Linked DNA regions of Streptomyces sp. SN-593. The protein of the gene in region 2 interacts with the protein of the main gene of each other region in a pairwise test. Links are inferred from orthologs where the notes say so. Each region holds a gene or a part of one and is shown on either strand. Other genes may lie near its edges. The genes, in order: RVR_RS06155 and panC.

Region 1 (8,267 bases), 3.5 Mb from region 2 along the record:
TGGCGCTGCACCACGGCCTGCTGCCCGCCCACCTCCACCTCACCGAGCCGAACCCGCTGATCGACTTCGACGCGCTCGGGCTGCGCGTCGTGACCGCGCCGGAACCCTGGCCGCGCTACTCCGGCACCGCGACCGCGGGTGTCTCCGCGTTCGGATTCGGCGGGACCAACGCCCATGTCACGCTGGCGGAGTACCGGCCCACCGGGCCCTGCCCCCCGGCGGCCCTCCACCGACCGGCCCACGCGAGCGGCCCCGCCGCCGCGCCGTCCTCCGCGCCCACCCCGGAACCCGTGACCGCGGCCGCCCCCGGGGACGCCGCGACCGCTCCGCTTCCCGGGCCGGAACCCGCGACCGCGGCCGCCGCCGCTCGCTGGCCGGAGCCCGTGACCGCAGCCGCTCGCCGGCCGGCGCCCGTGGTCGTCGCCGAACCGCCGCCCGCCGTCCTGGTGCTGGACGCCCCGTCGGACGCCCGGCTGCGGGCCGCCGCCGAGGCACTCGCCCGCTGGCTGGCCTCCCCGCCCGGCCGCGCGGTGCCGCTGCGCGACCTCGCCCGCACCCTGCACGGCCGTACCGGGCGGGGCAGGCACCGCGCCGCCGCCGTGGCCGCGGACCACGACGAGGCCGCCGCCGCGCTGGCCCGCCTGGCCACCGGCCGGCCGCACCCGGCCCTGGCACGCCCCGCCCCGCCGCCACCCGACGGCCCCCGACCGGCCTACCCGCCGAGCCCGTCGAACGGCGGCGCGCCCCGGCCGGTGTGGGTCTTCTCCGGCTACGGCTCGCAGTGGCCCGGGATGGGCCGCCGGCTGCTGGCCGCGGAGCCGGCGTTCGCCGCGGCCGTGGACCGCCTGGAACCGCTGCTGGAACGCCACGCCGGACTCTCGCTGCGCGCGCACCTGCGGCCGGACGCCGACCTGGCGACCCCCTCCGTGGTGCAGCCGGTGCTCTTCGGGCTCCAGGTCGCGCTGGCCGGCCTGTGGCGGTGGTACGGCGTGGAACCGGCCGCCGTCATCGGGCACTCGATGGGGGAGGTGGCCGCCGCGGTCGTCGCGGGCGCGATCGACGAGGAGAGCGGCGCGCGGGTCATCGGTACCCGGGCGCGGCTGCTCGACGGGCTGTCCGGTGGCGCGATGGCGGTGGTGGAGCTGTCGGCGGCCGAGGTGCGCCGGCACGCCGCGACCTTCCCGAGCGTGCGGGTCGCGGTGCACTCCTCGCCCGCGCAGAGCGTCGTGACCGGGACGGCCGCCGACATCGACAACCTGGTCGCCATGGTGCGGCGGCTCGGCGGGCTGGCCCGCCCGCTGCGGGTGGTCGCCGCCGGGCACTCCCCGCAGGTGGACCCGCTGCTGGCGCCGCTCACCCGCCAACTCGGCGAGGTGCCGCACACCGTGCCGGGCCGCGCGTTCTACGGCACCGTCCTGGACGACCCGCGCGAGGTGCCCGCCTTCGACGCCGGCTACTGGGCCGCCGGGCTGCGCCAACCGGTGCGCTTCGCGCAGGCGGTCGCCGCCGCGGCCGAGGACGGCCACCGGACCTACGTCGAGATCTCCGCCCACCCGACCCAACTGCACCCGCTCGCCGAGACGTTGGCCGCCCAGGGGATCGAGGGCGCGGTACTGCTGCCGACGCTGCGCCGGAACACGGACGACGCCCGCACCTTCCGCACGGGCCTGGCGGCACACCTGCTGCACGGCACGGCGGTCGCACGGGACCTGCTCCACCCGGGGGCCCGGCCCGCCGACGTCCCCTCGGCCGGCTGGCGGCACCGCAGGTACTGGGTGGAGACGGCCACGGCGGTGCACCGGCGCGGGCCCGAACCGGCCGCCGCCCCAGGCGAGTTCGGCGCGGCGGCCACAGGTACGGACGGGGACGCGCCTGCCGCCGGATTCACTGCCGGGGCTGCCGCCAAGCCCCTTTCCGGACCCCCTTCCGGACCCCCTTCCGGACCCCCTTCCGAGCCCGCTGCCGGTTCCCCCGGCGCGGGCGGCGCGGTGGCGGCGTCGGGCGCCCCGACCGTCCTCGGGCGCCTGCTCGGCCACGTCGCCCAGGTCATGGGCTACGCCCCGACCGACATCGACCCCCGCACCCCGCTCACCGACCTCGGCCTCGACTCGCTGATGGCGGCCCGCATCCTCGCCGCCGTGGGGCGTGACTTCGGCGTCGCCGTCGAGCCGCGCGTGCTGCTGCGGCACGGCACCGTGGAGGCGCTGGCGGCCTGGCTGGCGCGCCACGGCGACGACCCGGCGGACGCCGCGACCGGAGCCCCGGCGGACGCCGCGACCGGAGCCCCGGCGGACGCCGCGACCGGAGCCCCGGCGGACGCCGCGACCGGAGTCCTGGCGGACACCGCGCCGCCCGTGCCCGTGCCGCCCACCCCGCCGGTGACCGAACCCGCCGCCTCCACACGGCCGTCGGAGGACGCGGCCGCCCCCGCCCGGTCGGGGCAGAACGGCCGCCGGCGTCGTATCCAGCCGCGCGACGCCGCCGAGCGGCTGGTCGCCCATGCCTGGGCCACCGTCGCGGGCGGTCCGCCGCCCGGCGCCGAGGACGATCTCGGGCTGCCCGGCCGGCCGTTCGACGACGTGGCGCGGTTCGCCGCGGAGCTGACCGGGCGCAGCGGGTACAGGGTGGCGCCGGGGGAGCTGCTGACCCGTCCGCCGACGGTCTCCGCGGTCGCCGAACTCCTGCGCCCACGGCTGGAGTCGGCGACCGGCGGCCCCGTCCGCACCCTCAGCGCCGCGGGCACCGGTGCGCCGCTCTTCCTCTTCCACCCGGCGGGCGGCTCCTCCGCGGTCTACGGCGGCCTCGTCCGGCGGCTCGGCCCCGACCGCCCCTGCTACGGCCTGGACCGGCTGCCCGCCCTGGCCGACGTGGGCGACCGCGCCCGCGCGTACGCCCGTACGATCCGCGATGTCCGGCCGAACGGACCCTGGGTGCTGGGCGGTTGGTCGTACGGCGGGCTGCTGGCGCAGGAGACCGCCCGGCTGCTCGCCGCCCCCGAGGACACGGCCCCGGAGCCGCACCGCGACCCGCGGCGGCGTACGACGCCCGGGGCGGTGGCCGCGCTGGTGCTGGTGGACAGCGTGCTGCCGCTGCCCGCGCCCCGACTCACCCCGCGCGACGAGGCGTTGCGGCGCTTCTCCGGCTTCGCCCGGTACGTCGAGGAGACCTACGGCGCCCGGCTCGACCTGCCCTACGACCGGCTGGCGGCACTCGACGACGCCGGGCAGGTCGATCTCGTCGTCGGCGCCCTCGCCCGGTCGGCCGATCTGCCGGCGGCCGTGCTGGAGCACCAGCGCGCGTCGTACCTCGACCTGCGCAGCGCCGAGCGGCATACCCCGCGCCCCTACGCCGGCCGGACCCTGCTCTACCGCGCCACCGAGCCGGCCCCGCACACGGTGCGCGATCCCCGCTACGACCGCGACGACCCGGCGCTCGGCTGGGACGCCCACTGCCGGGACCTGACCGTCCGCCCGCTGCCCGGCCACCACCTGGCGCTGCTCGACCCGCCCGTGGTGGACGAACTCGCCGCACTCCTGGCCCGCGACCTGGCCGGCGGCGCCACCGAGCCCCCGCGGCCCGAGCCGGGCGAACGGTGAACGCGCACCCGGCGGGTCCGCCCCCGGCACGTCCGCACCGGGCGGATCCGTCCCCGGCACCCCGAACCCGGGTGTCCGCGCCGGTGGACCGTCCGCCGCGAACTCCCCACGCCATGAACCCCTTCCGCCCCGAACCGCCTACGACATGAGGTGTCCCATGCACACGCACCGCCGTCTTCCGGGGGCCGCCGCGGCACTGGCCGTCACGCTCGCGGCCAGCGCGGCGCTGGTCCTCGGCCCCGCGGGCCCGGCACCGGCCGCCACCGCGCGCGAGGGTGCCGCCGCCGTACCCGCAGGCACCGCCGCGGACGGCGCGTCCGTCGTCTCCCAGACCTGGCTCGACGCGCGCACCGTGGACCTGCGGATCTCCTCGCCCGCGGTCGGCGGCACCGTCTCCACCCGCCTGCTGCTGCCGGCCGACTGGTCGGCCCAGGCCGGCCGCACCTGGCCGGTGCTCTACCTGCTCCAGGGCGCCCACGACGACTACACCTCGTGGACGCGCGAGACCGACATCGAGCAGTTCACCGCCGACAAGGAGGTGATCGTCGCCATGCCGTCGTCCGGTCCCACCGGCATCCCCAGCGCCTGGTGGAACTACGGCAGCGGCCACCCGGACTACGAGACCTTCCAGGTCACCGAGTTGATGCAGCTCCTCCAGCAGGACTACCGCGCCGGCGCCACCCGGGCGATCGGCGGGGTGTCCACCGGCGGCTGGGCGGCGATGGCCTTCGCCGCGCGGCACCCGGGCACCTTCGCCGCCGCGGCCTCCTACAGCGGCGTGCTCGACACCACGATGCCGGGCATGCCGACCGTGGTCGAGGCGATCGTCGCCCGCGAGGGACTGGACCCGATGTCGCTGTGGGGCTCGCCCGTCCTCAACTTCCCGCTGTGGAACGCCGAGAACCCGTTCGCGCTCGCCTCGGGCCTCCAGGGCACCAAGCTCTTCCTCTCCTCCGGGACCGGAGTCGTGGGCGGGAACGGCGAGTTGAGCGCCGAAGCGCTGGAGACCACGCTGTGGCCCGGCTCGCAGGCGTTCGCCGTGCGGCTGGCACTGCTCGGCCTCCCGGTCCAGACCCACTTCTACACCGGCGGCACGCACAGTTGGACGTACTGGAAGCAGGAGTACAAGACGTCGTGGCCGGTGATCGCGCAGGCGCTCGGCCTGACCTGAGAAGCCGCGGGCGGGACCGGCCCCGGGACCCGGCACGACCCGCCGGACGGCCTCAGCGCTCCGCCCGCCAGCGGGCCAGCCGGCGGTACGCCTCCAGCCCGTCCGGCACGAACTCCCACTCGCGCAACCGCGTTTCGAGCTCCTCCTCGGTCACGAAGGCGTGCCAGGCGACCTCCTCCGGCTGCGGCCGCACCGGACCGTCGACCCGTACCTCGTACACCGTCGACCACCAGCCGCCGGGGCCGTTCTCCTGGCGGTAGAGGAACTTGAACAGGCGGGTGGGCTGCGGCAGTCCGGACACGCCCAGCTCCTCCTCGGCCTCGCGCAGGGCCGTCTCGTCGTAGGACTCGCCCGCCCCGACGACGCCGCCGACGAAGACGTCGTACAGGGACGGGAAGACGAGCTTGCGGGACGTGCGGCGGTGCACGAAGATCCGGTCGCGGTCGTCGCGGGCCAGGATGAACGCGCAGCGGTGCCGCAGCCCGCGCGCGTACGCCTCGCCGCGCGGCGAGGTGCCGACGACGTGGTCGTCCTCGTCCACGATGTCGATGACCTCGTGCACGGACAGCGGGCCGCCGTCGTCGTCGGGCGCGCCGGCGTCGGGGCGTTCGGCCGGATCGGGGCGTTCGGCCGGATCGGGGCGCGCGGGAGGTTGGTTCATCCCGCGATTCAACCACCGGCCGTCCGATCCCCGCCCTCACGGGGTCTTGCGCGGCGCGGGCATCGGCACGATGATCGCCGGGGCCGGTGACCCTGGGGCGAAGTGACGGGAGAGTACGGTGACCAGTGCGGCGAACGGTCCGGTGGGCACGACCGCTCCGGCCGGCGAGCCGGTCCACGGCCGCGGGCGCACCGCACCGCTGCGGATCGCCAACTGCTCGGGCTACTACGGCGACCGGCTCGCCGCCGCCCGCGAGATGGTCGAGGGCGGCCCGATCGACGTCCTCACCGGCGACTACCTCGCCGAACTCACCATGCTGCTGCTGTGGAAGGCCCGGCGGCGCGACCCGGACGGCGGCTACGCGCTGTCCTTCCTCGCCCAGATGCACGACGTGCTCGGCACCTGCCTGGAGCGCGGCATCAAGGTCGTGGTCAACGCCGGCGGCCTCAACCCGGCCGGGCTCGCCGCGAAGCTCCGCGAACTCGCCGCGGCGGCGGGGCTGCGGCCCTCCGTCGCCCACGTCGAGGGCGACGACCTGCTCGGCCGGCTGCCCGAACTCCGCTCCCGGGGCCACGCCTTCGCCCACCTCGCCACCGGCCGCCCGCTGGCCGCCGCGGGCGTCGAGCCGGTCACCGCCAACGCCTACCTCGGCGGCTGGGGCATCGCGCGGGCGCTGCGCTCGGGCGCCGACGTGGTGGTCTGCGGGCGCGTCACCGACGCGTCGCTCGTGGTCGGGCCCGCCGCGTGGGCGTTCGGCTGGGCGCCCGACGACTGGGACGCGCTGGCCGGCGCGGTCACCGCCGGCCACATCATCGAGTGCGGCACGCAGGCCACCGGCGGCAACTACTCCTTCTTCACCGAGATCCCCGACCCGGTGCACCCCGGCTTCCCCATCGCCGAGGTCCACCCGGACGGCTCCAGCGTCATCACCAAGCACCCTGGCACCGGCGGTGCCGTCACCGTCGGCACCGTCACCGCCCAACTTCTCTACGAGACCGGCCATCCCGCCTACCTCAACGCCGACGTGGTGGCCCGGTTCGACACCGTCCGCCTCACCCAGGAGGGCACCGACCGGGTCGCGGTCGGCCCGGTCACCGGCGAACCGGCGCCCGACACCCTCAAGGTCTGCGTCAACCACGTCGGCGGCCACCGCAACTCCGCGGTGTTCGTGCTCACCGGCCTCGACCTCGACGCCAAGGCCGACTTCGCCGAGGCCGCGCTGCGCGACGCCACCGGGGGCCCGGCCGCGTTCGCCGGGTACGACCTGCGGCGCGAGCACGGCCACGAGGTGGACCGGCTCACCCTGACGGTGAAGGACCCCGACCCCGGCAAGGTCGGCCGCGGCTTCTTCTCCGCCGTCGCCGGCACCGCGCTGGCCGGCTACCCCGGCCTCTACCTGGAGCACGCCACCGCCCGCCCGACCGAGTACGGCGTGTACTGGCCGGCGTTGGTCCCGGCGGAAGAGGTGGCGGAGGTCGCGGTGCTCGCGGACGGTACGCGGCTGGCGGTGCCGAGGGCCGGCGGCCCGGGGCGGTCGGGGGCGGAGGGGCCCGGGGCCGAAGGCGCAGCGTCCGGTGCCGTACCGCCCGGTGCCGTACCGCCCGGTGCCGTAGCGGCCGGTGCCGTACCGCCCGGTGCCGTAGCGGTCGGGGGCGGGCCGGGCGGCGGGCTGTTGCCGGGGCGCGTCGCGCCGGGGGTGAGGCCCGACGCCGTGCCCCCGCCGCCGCCCCCGGTCGCGGGCGCGCCGCGGCCCGAGCGCGCGGAGCCGTACGGTGGGCGGACCGGCGCGGAGCCCGGCAGGACCGTACGCCTGCCGCTGGGCACGCTGGTCGGCGCGCGGTCGGGGGACAAGGGCGGCGACGCCAACGTCGGCCTGTGGGTCGCGGACGACGACGCCTACGCCTGGCTGCGTACGTACCTCGACGTGCCCCGGCTGCGCGCGCTGCTGCCCGAGGCGGCCCGGCTGCCGGTCAGCCGCTACGAACTGCCCAACCTGCGGGCGTTGAACTTCGTCGTGCACGACCTGCTCGGCGACGGGGTGGCGGCGTCCACCCGTGCCGACCCCCAGGCGAAGGCGCTCGGGGAGCGGCTGCGCGGCCGGTTGGCGGACATCCCGGAACGGCTGGTGGAGCCGCCTCGGGCGCCCCGGCCGCAACCCGGTGCATGATCGGACCATGAGCAATCTCGATGTGAAACCGTCCGCGAGCGTCTGCGGGGGCCGCGAGGACGTGTCCGCCGCCCCGGTCCGCGAACTGCTCACCGGCCGCATCACGCCCCTCGGTGAGAGCACGCGGGTGCGCCGGCTGCTCCCCAACCTCGGCCGCCGGATGATCGGCGCGTGGTGCTTCGTCGACCACTACGGCCCCGACGACATCGCCCGCGAACCGGGCATGCAGGTGCCGCCGCACCCGCACACGGGGTTGCAGACCGTGAGCTGGCTGCACGACGGCGAGGTGCTGCACCGCGACAGCCTCGGCAGCAAGCAGACCGTACGGCCACGGGAGTTGGGGCTGATGACCTCCGGGCGGGGCATCTCGCACTCCGAGGAGTCGCCGCGCGACCACGGCCGCTACCTGCACGGCGCCCAGTTGTGGGTGGCGCTGCCCGACGCGCACCGGAACACGGAGCCCGCGTTCGAGCACCACGCGGAGCTGCCCGAGGTCACTGCGCACGGGCTGCACGCCACGGTGATCCTCGGCGAGCTCGACGGTGCGGTGTCGCCCGGTACCGTCCACACGCCCCTGGTCGGCGCCGACCTCACCCTCGCCGAGGGCACCGCCGCGCGGCTGCCGCTCCAGCCGGACTTCGAGTACGCCGCGCTGGCGATGTCCGGGCGGGT
Region 2 (8,277 bases):
CGCGCGGGCCCAGCACCTCCGCGAGCGCGCGCCGCAGCACGCGCACCTCGTCCGCGCTGAACGCCATTCCCCCTCGGTTTCCATGTGGCGTGGGCATGCATGGACATTAATCGTTAAGCGGACAAACCTCACGTATCGCCGCGCGGCTCGCCGGGAAGCCCACCCGGCCCGGCACCGCCCGCGCCCTGGAGAACGCGCCCCGACGCCGCGCCCGGAGACCGCGCCGCCCCCCGCGCCGCTTCGGGCGGCACGGGGGGCGGCGGGGTGTCGGGGCCGGGCGGCTCAGGCGGTCGGCGGGGCGTTGCGGGCGTAGACCAGGCGCAGCCCGATGAGGGTGAGCCACGGCTCGTGCGCGTCGATGAGGGACGCCTCGCCCAGCACCAGCGGGGCCAGGCCGCCGGTGGCGATCACCGTGACGTCGTCGGGGTCGTCGGCCAGCTCGCGCGCCATCCGCTCGGCGATGCCGTCGGCCTGCCCGGCGAAGCCGTAGAGGATGCCCGACTGCATCGCCTCGATGGTGTTCTTGCCGATGACGCTGCGCGGCCGGGCCAGCTCGATCTTGCGGAGCTGGGCGCCGCGCATGCCGAGCGCGTCGACCGAGATCTCGATGCCGGGGGCGATCGCGCCGCCGACGTACTCCCCGCGCGCGGTGACCGCGTCGAAGGTGGTGGCGGTGCCGAAGTCGACCACGATGCACGGGCCGCCGTAGAGGTGCACCGCGGCGAGCGAGTTGATGATCCGGTCGGAGCCGACCTCCTTGGGGTGGTCGACGAGGATCGGCACGCCGGTCTTGACGCCGGGTTCCACGAGGACCGCCGGCACGTCGCCGTAGTACCGCCGGGTCACCTCGCGCAGCTCGTGCAGCACCGACGGCACCGTGGAGCAGATGGAGATGCCGTCGATGCCGTCACCGAGGTCGCCGAGCAGCGGGTGCATGCCCATCAGGCCCTGGAGCAGGACCGCCAGTTCGTCGGCGGTGCGGCGCGGATCGGTGGAGATCCGCCAGTGCTCGACGATCTCCTCGCCGTCGAAGAGCCCGAGCACGGTGTGGGTGTTGCCGACGTCGATGGTGAGCAGCATCCGCCTCTACGCTTCCGCTCGCAGGTCGAGGCCGATGTCGAGGATCGGGGAGGAGTGGGTGAGCGCGCCGACCGCCAGGAAGTCGACCCCGGTGTCGGCGTAGGCGCGCGCGTTGTCCAGCGTGAGCCGGCCCGAGGACTCCAGCAGCGCCCGGCCGCCGACGACCGCGACCGCCTCCGCGGTCTCGGCGGGGGTGAAGTTGTCCAGCAGGATCAGGTCGGCGCCGGCGTCGAGCACCTCGCGGACCTGGTGCAGGGTGTCCACCTCGACCTCGATCGGCACCTCGGGGAACTCGGCGCGGACCAGCTTGAAGGCGGCCGCGACACCCCCCGCGGCGACCACGTGGTTGTCCTTGACCAGGGCCGCGTCCGACAGCGACATCCGGTGGTTGGCGCCGCCCCCGCAGCGCACCGCGTACTTCTCCAGCGCGCGCAGCCCCGGGGTGGTCTTGCGGGTGTCGCGCACCTTCGCCCCGGTGCCCTCCAGGGCGTCGGCCCAGGCGCGGGTCGCCGTGGCGATGCCGGACAGCCGGCACAGCAGGTTCAGCGCGCTGCGCTCGGCGGTGAGCAGGTCCCGGGTGCGGGTGCGCACCGTCAGCAGCTTCTGCCCGGCCGCGACCCGGTCGCCGTCCTCGACGTGCCGCTCCACCTCGAACTCGTCGGTGCACACCACCGACAGCACCGCCTCGGCGACCCGCAGCCCCGCCACGGTGCCGGCCTCGCGCGCGGTGAAGTCCCCGGTGGAGAAGACGTCCTCGGGCACGGTCGCCACCGTGGTGACGTCCACGCCCTGGTCGAGGTCCTCCTCGATCGCCATGTGCGCGATGTCCTCGACCTGTACGGGGTCCAGGCCGGCGTCCACGATCAGCGCCGCGAGGTCCGGGTCGAGGCCGCACTCCAGCGGGTCGAGGTCGTACGGGTCGGGGGCGTCGCCGCAGCCGCAGCCGTCACCGCAGCCGCCGCCCGCGGACTCGGCGGGCGGGCCGAGCGTCGGCAGCGGAAGGGCGACGGGCTGGGGCCGGTCAGGGACATCGGGGGGTGTCACGGAAGCTCCTTCGTGTGCTGCGTGTGCTGCGTGCCTTGTCGCCTGCGGTGCCGCGTCCACTGCTCGCGCGTGCCGCCGTCTCCCGCGGCCGGTCCGCGCCGCCGTGCGCCGCGGCGCCGACCTCTCACGGCCGTGGCCGCCGCGGTGCGGCGGCGGCCCCATCATCCCCGATCCCGGCGGCGGGGGTGACCGCCGGCCGCCCGCCGGGGCGGGTGGAGGGCAGCGCGGGGCCGTCGGTGGCGCGCACGTCCAGGGTGCCGTGCGGGGTGAGCCGCACCACCAGGTGGCGGCGCCAGTCCCGGTCGTCGCGGTCGGGCCGGTCCTCCCGCCAGTGGCAGCCGCGGGTCTCCTCGCGGCGCCGGGCCGCGGCCACCAGCACCCGGGCCACCAGGCCCAGGTTGGTCGCCTCCCACGTCTCCACGCACGGCTCGGCGGTCTTGCCGTCCCGCTCGTGCGCCTCCACGGCCGCGGTGTGCAGCCGCTCCAGCGCGCCCGCGGCCGTCGCGAGACTCTCCGCGCTGCGCAGCACCCCGGCGCCGGCGGTCATGATCCGCTGCACCTCGTAGCGCGCCTCGGAGGCGAGCAGCGGGGCGCCCGACGGGGCCGGCGGCACCGGCTCGCCCGGCGCCGGCTCCGTGTCCGCCACCACGTCGGCGGCGATCCGCTCGGCGAAGACCAGCCCCTCCAGCAGGGAGTTCGAGGCGAGCCGGTTCGCGCCGTGGACACCGGTGCAGGCGACTTCCCCGCAGGCGTACAGGCCCGGCACGGTGGTCCGCCCGCGCAGGTCGGTGCGCACCCCGCCGGAGGCGTAGTGGGCGGCCGGTGCGACCGGGATCGGCTCGGTGACCGGGTCGATGCCGTGCGCGCGGCAGGCGGCCAGGATGGTCGGAAACCGCTCGGCCCACATCCGCGCGCCGAAGTGCCGCGCGTCGAGGTACATGTGCGCGGCGCCGGTCTCCCGCATCCGGCGCATGATGCCCTTGGCGACGACGTCGCGCGGCGCCAGTTCGGCGAGTTCGTGCTGCCCGACCATGAAGCGCACGCCGTCGGCGTCGACCAGGTGCGCGCCCTCGCCGCGGACCGCCTCGGACACCAGCGGCTGCTGGCCCTCGGCGTCCGGGCCCAGCCACAGCACGGTCGGGTGGAACTGCACGAACTCCAGGTCGCTCACCTCGGCGCCGGCCCGCAGCGCCAGCGCCACGCCGTCGCCGGTGGACACCGCCGGGTTGGTGGTCGCGGAGAAGACCTGGCCCATGCCGCCGGTCGCCAGCACCACGGCGCGCGAGCGCACCGACCCCACTCCGTCGCGGGCGCCCTCGCCCATCACGTGCAGCGTGACGCCGGCGGTACGGCCGCCGGCGTCGGTGAGCAGGTCGAGCACGAGGGCGTTCTCCACGAACTCGATGCTCCCCGCGCCCGCGCCGGTTCCCGACGCGCTTCCCGCCGAGGTCCCGGTCGCGGTCTCGGTCCCGGTCGCGGTCTCGGTCCCGGTCGCGGCCGGCGTCCCGGTCCCGGCGTCGGAGGCGTCCTCGTCCTCCTGCGGGACGTGCCCGCCGGCGTCCACCACCGCGGCGATCAGCGCGCGGGAGACCTCGGCGCCGGTCGCGTCGCCGCCCGCGTGGGCGATGCGGCGGCGGTGGTGCCCGCCCTCGCGGGTGAGCAGGATCGACCCGGCCTCGTCGGTGTCGAAGTGGGCGCCGGTCGCGATGAGCCGGCGGACCGCGTCCGGGCCCTCGGTGACCAGGAGGCGCACCGCGTCCTCGTCGCACAGGCCGGCGCCGGCCACCAGGGTGTCGTCCAGGTGCTGCGCCGGGGTGTCGCCCTCGCCGAGCGCGGCGGCGATCCCGCCCTGGGCCCAGCGGGTGGAGCCGTCGTCCAGGTGCGCCTTGGTCACCACGACGACCTTCGCGCCGGCCGCGGCGCAGCGCAGCGCCACGGTCAGCCCGGCCACGCCGGAGCCGACCACGACCACGTCGGCGCCCAGCGACCAGCCGGGGGCCGGGGCGTGCAGGCGTATGCCGGGGAGGTCGGCGGGGCCGGGCGAACCGGCGGGTGAGGTGGTCATTCGGGGGCTCCGAACTCCAGGGGGAGGTTGTCGATCAGCCGGGTGCCGCCGACCTTGGCGGCGACGGCGAGCACGGCCGGGCCGGTGTGGTCCGGCGCGGCCGCGGTGAAGGTGGCGGGGTCGACCAGCGCCAGGTAGTCGAGGCCGACCGGCGGCTCGGCCGAGGCGGCGGCGTCCAGCACGGCGCTGGCCGCGTCGAGCACCGCCCCCGGCCCGCCCGCGGCGGCGTCGCGGCCGGCGAACAGCGCGCGGGACAGCGCCCGGGCCGAGACCCGGTCCGCGTCCGACAGGTAGCGGTTGCGGCTGGACAGCGCCACGCCGTCGTCCTCGCGGACGGTCGGCACGGCGACGATGTCGACCGGGAAGTTCAGGTCGGTGGCCATCCGGCGGACCAGTGCGAGCTGCTGCGCGTCCTTCTGCCCGAAGAACGCGGCCGTGCGGGCCGCCCCGGGCACGGGGGGAAGCGGGTTGGTCAGGTGCAGCAGCTTGGCGACGACGGTGAGCATCCCGTCGAAGTGACCGGGCCGGGACGCGCCCTCGAAGCCCTCCCCCATCGGGCCGGCCGCCAGGCGCACCTGTGGCGGGCCGCCCGGGTACACCTCGTCGGCGCCGGGCGCGAAGACGAGGTCGGCGCCCGCCGCCTCGGCGAGCTTCACGTCCGCCTCCAGGGTGCGCGGGTAGCGGTCGAGGTCCTCGTTGGGGCCGAACTGGAGCGGGTTGACGAAGACGGTGACGGTCACGACGCCGCTGCCGGCGTGCGCGCGGGCGGCGCGGATCAGGGCGGCGTGGCCGTCGTGGAGCGCGCCCATGGTCATGACCACGGCCGTGGCGGGGGCCAGGTCGCGCGCGCGGTGGACGAGTCGGGTCATCGGGTCCCCCCGTCGGCGAGGGCGCCGAGCAGCGCCTCCGCGTATTCGGCCTTGAGCATTCCGTTGGCGAGCGCGCGGTCCGCGGTCGCACGGGCCATCGCCACGTAGGACGCGACGTCCTCCGGCGCGCGGGCGCGCAGCTCGGCCAGGTGGGCGGCGACCGTGCCGGCGTCGCCGCGGGCCACCGGACCGGTGAGGGCGGCGTCGCCGGAGCGCAGCGCGTTGTCGAGCGCTGCCCCGAGCAGCGGGCCGAGCATCCGGCCCGGCTCCTGCACGCCCGCCTGCCGCAGCAGGTCCATCGCCTGGGCGACGAGCGTGACCAGGTGGTTCGCGCCGATCGCGAGGGCCGCGTGGTACAGCGGGCGGGCGGACTCCTCGATCCACTCGGGCTCACCGCCCATCTCGATGACCAGCGCCTCGGCGGCCGTGCGCAGCTCCCCGGGGGCGGTGACGCCGAAGCAGCAGCCGGCCAGGCGCTGCACGTCCACGGGCGTGCCGGTGAAGGTCATCGCGGGGTGCAGCGCGAGCGGCAGCGCCCCGGCGCGCAGCGCGGGCTCCAGCACGTCGGTGCCGTAGCGGCCCGACGCGTGCACCAGCAACTGGCCGGGCCGTACGGCGCCGGTCTCGGCGAGGCCGCGCACCAGCGCGGGCAGGGCGTCGTCGGGGACCGTGAGCAGCACCAGGTCCGCCTGGGCCAGCACCGCGGCGGGCTCCACCAGCGGGACGCCCGGGAGCAGCGCCTCCGCGCGGCGCCGCGACGCGTCCGACACGCCGCTGGCGGCCACCGGGCGGTGCCCCGACAGCGCGAGCGCGGCGGCCAGCACCGGGCCGACGCGGCCCGCACCCACCACCCCCACCGTGAGCCTCGCGGGTTTCTCCTCCACCACGCCTCCCAGCCTCGGCGACCCCTTCTCGTCAACCTTACGCGAACGTCTTCCCCGTGACCCCCCGGGTGCCCCGTCCCGCCGGCCCCGGGGCCACCTGCCCGGTGGGGCCGGTTGCGCCGCTCCCCGGGGCCCCGCGGGGGGCGCCCGGAGGGCCCGGGGGCGGCGGAGCACAATCTGGGGATGGAAACGACGGATCAGCTACGAGCCCGGCGGCGCGCCGCCGTCGCGGCGTGTTCACGCGTCCTGGTGGACGGCCACGACCGCACCCTGCGGGAGTGGTCCGCCCTGCTCGCCGAGGACGCCGAGGCGGCGGGCGTGGATCTGGACGCGCCCGCGGACCTGTACGGCGACGGCGTCGTGGCGGAGTTGGAGACGCGGGTCGCCGCACTGCTCGGCACCGGGGCCGCCGCGTTCTTCCCGACCGGCACCATGGCCCAGCAGGTGGCCCTGCGCACCTGGGCGGGCCGGACCGGGAACCCCACGGTCGCCCTGCACCCGCTGGCGCATCCCGAGATGTACGAGCGGGACGCGCTGCGGACGGTGACCGGACTGCGCACGGTGCACCCGACGCGGGCCGGACGGCTGCCGGACGCGGCCGAGGTCGCCGACCTCGACGAGCCGTTCGGCACGCTGATGCTCGAACTGCCCCTGCGTGAAGCCGGGTTCGTGCTGCCGACCTGGGACGAGCTGGCCGCGACGGTGGCCGCCGCCCGTGAGCGTGACGCGGTCGTGCACTTCGACGGCGCCCGGCTGTGGGAGTGCACGCCGCACTTCGGCCGGGACCTGCCGGAGATCGCCGGGCTCGCCGACAGCGTGTACGTGAGCTTCTACAAGTCCCTCGGCGGCCTGTCGGGCGCCGCGCTCGCCGGCCCGGCGGACTTCGTGGCGGAGGCGAAGGCCTGGCGGCACCGGTACGGCGGCCAGATCGCGCACCAGTTCCCGGCGGCGCTGTCCGCGCTGGCCGCCCTGGAACGGGTGCTGCCGCGGCTGCCGCGCTACGTCGAGCACGCCCGGACCGTGGCCCGGGCCCTGCGCGAGGGACTGGCGGACGCGGGGGTCACGCTGCCGCTGACGCACCCGGCCGAACCGCACACCCACCAGTTCCAGTTGTGGCTGCCGTATCCCGCGGCGGCCCTGGACGACGCCGGGCTGCGGATGGCGGAGGAGACCGGCACCAGCCTCTTCGGCCTGCGCCGCTTCACCGAGCCCGGGCCGCCCGGACTGTCGATGACCGAGGTCACCGTGGCCGAACCCGCCCTCGCCTGGACGGAGTCCGACGTCCGGGCCGCCGCGGCGGAGTTCGCCGCCCGCCTGGGCTGAGCCGGGACCGGCGCCGGACACGCCTGCCGCGCGCCGGGCGCCGGGCCGGCGCCGTACGACCCCCGTGACCGTACGGTGCGCGGCCGGGTCAGCCGGCCACCTTGATCAGCAGCTTGCCGGTGCTCGTCCGCGACTCGACCAGGACGTGTGCCCGCGCCGCCTCCTCAAGGGTGAACTCGGCGCTGACCGGCAGCTCCACCCCGCCCTCGGTGACGGTGTGGAACGCCCGGTCGGCTATGTCGCGCAGCAGCTCCGGATCCGAGGCGGCCAGCCCGAGGATGGAGAAGCCGCCCACCGTCAGGGCGGTCGGCATGACGTCGGCGGGGCCGACCTGCCACGGCTCGTCGCCGCTGGCGTTGCCGAAGGAGACCAGCCGGCCGAACCGCGCGACCACCGCCTTCGTACGGCTGAAGGTCTCGCCGCCGACCGGGTCGAGGGCGATGTCCACGCCGCGGCCGCCGGTCGCCGCCAGCACCTCCCGGTCGAAGGTGTCGGTCGTGAACACCTGGTCGTAGCCGGACTTGAGGGCGTGCTCGGCCTTGTCCAGGCTGGAGACGACCCCGAAGACCGCGCTGGCGCCGCCGGCCCGGGCGAGCTGGCCGGCGACCGTGCCGACCCCGCCGGCCGCGCCCTGCACCAGGACGGTGTCGCCCTCGCGGAGCCGGGCCACCTCGTGCAGCAGGCCGTAGGCGGTCGGCAGCACGCTGGGCAGGGTGGCGGCGGTGCGCAGGTCGATGCCCGCGGGCACCGCGAAGACCGCGGCGGCCGGCGCCTCCACCACGTCGGCGTAGCCGCCGCCGTCGAGGAAGGCCGCGACCTCCTGCCCGGGGGTGAGGCCGCTGACGCCCTCGCCGACCTCGCGGACCAGTCCGGAGACCTCCAGGCCGGGACGGAACGGCAGTTCGGGCACCCGGTAGCCGATCGAACGGGCCAGTATGTCGGCGAAGTTGATCCCCGCGTAGGCGACGTCGACGGTGATCCGGCCCGGGCCGGGGCGGGGTTCGGGCACGTC

What was found.
Region 1: the proteins of panC (region 2) and RVR_RS06155 interact in binary tests that used the Escherichia coli proteins (3 or more experiments, as listed by UniProt). The link is inferred for Streptomyces sp. SN-593 from one-to-one orthologs.

The regions. Positions count from the first base shown.
Region 1 is NZ_AP018365.1:1,445,161-1,453,427, reverse strand. Bases 3,625-6,574 are described here. They hold RVR_RS06155 (NUDIX hydrolase), read right to left. Parts: upstream 5,429-6,574; coding sequence 4,820-5,428; downstream 3,625-4,819. Other genes in these bases: RVR_RS06150 (acyclic terpene utilization AtuA family protein), read left to right, coding at 5,571-6,574; RVR_RS06160 (alpha/beta hydrolase), read left to right, coding at 3,754-4,767. Also shown: RVR_RS06165 (type I polyketide synthase), read left to right, coding at 1-3,596; more of RVR_RS06150, read left to right, coding at 6,575-7,595; RVR_RS06145 (pirin family protein), read left to right, coding at 7,603-8,267.
Region 2 is NZ_AP018365.1:4,982,125-4,990,401, reverse strand. What follows is about bases 3,123-6,082. They hold panC (pantoate--beta-alanine ligase), read right to left. Parts: upstream 5,059-6,082; coding sequence 4,186-5,058; downstream 3,123-4,185. Other genes in these bases: RVR_RS21040 (Rossmann-like and DUF2520 domain-containing protein), read right to left, coding at 5,055-5,945; RVR_RS21050 (L-aspartate oxidase), read right to left, coding at 3,123-4,189. In the rest of the region: RVR_RS21065 (hypothetical protein), read right to left, coding at 1-67; RVR_RS21060 (type III pantothenate kinase), read right to left, coding at 283-1,080; nadC (carboxylating nicotinate-nucleotide diphosphorylase), read right to left, coding at 1,087-2,124; more of RVR_RS21050, read right to left, coding at 2,249-3,122; RVR_RS21035 (threonine aldolase family protein), read left to right, coding at 6,126-7,265; RVR_RS21030 (quinone oxidoreductase family protein), read right to left, coding at 7,354-8,277. UniProt on the Escherichia coli protein: Catalyzes the condensation of pantoate with beta-alanine in an ATP-dependent reaction via a pantoyl-adenylate intermediate.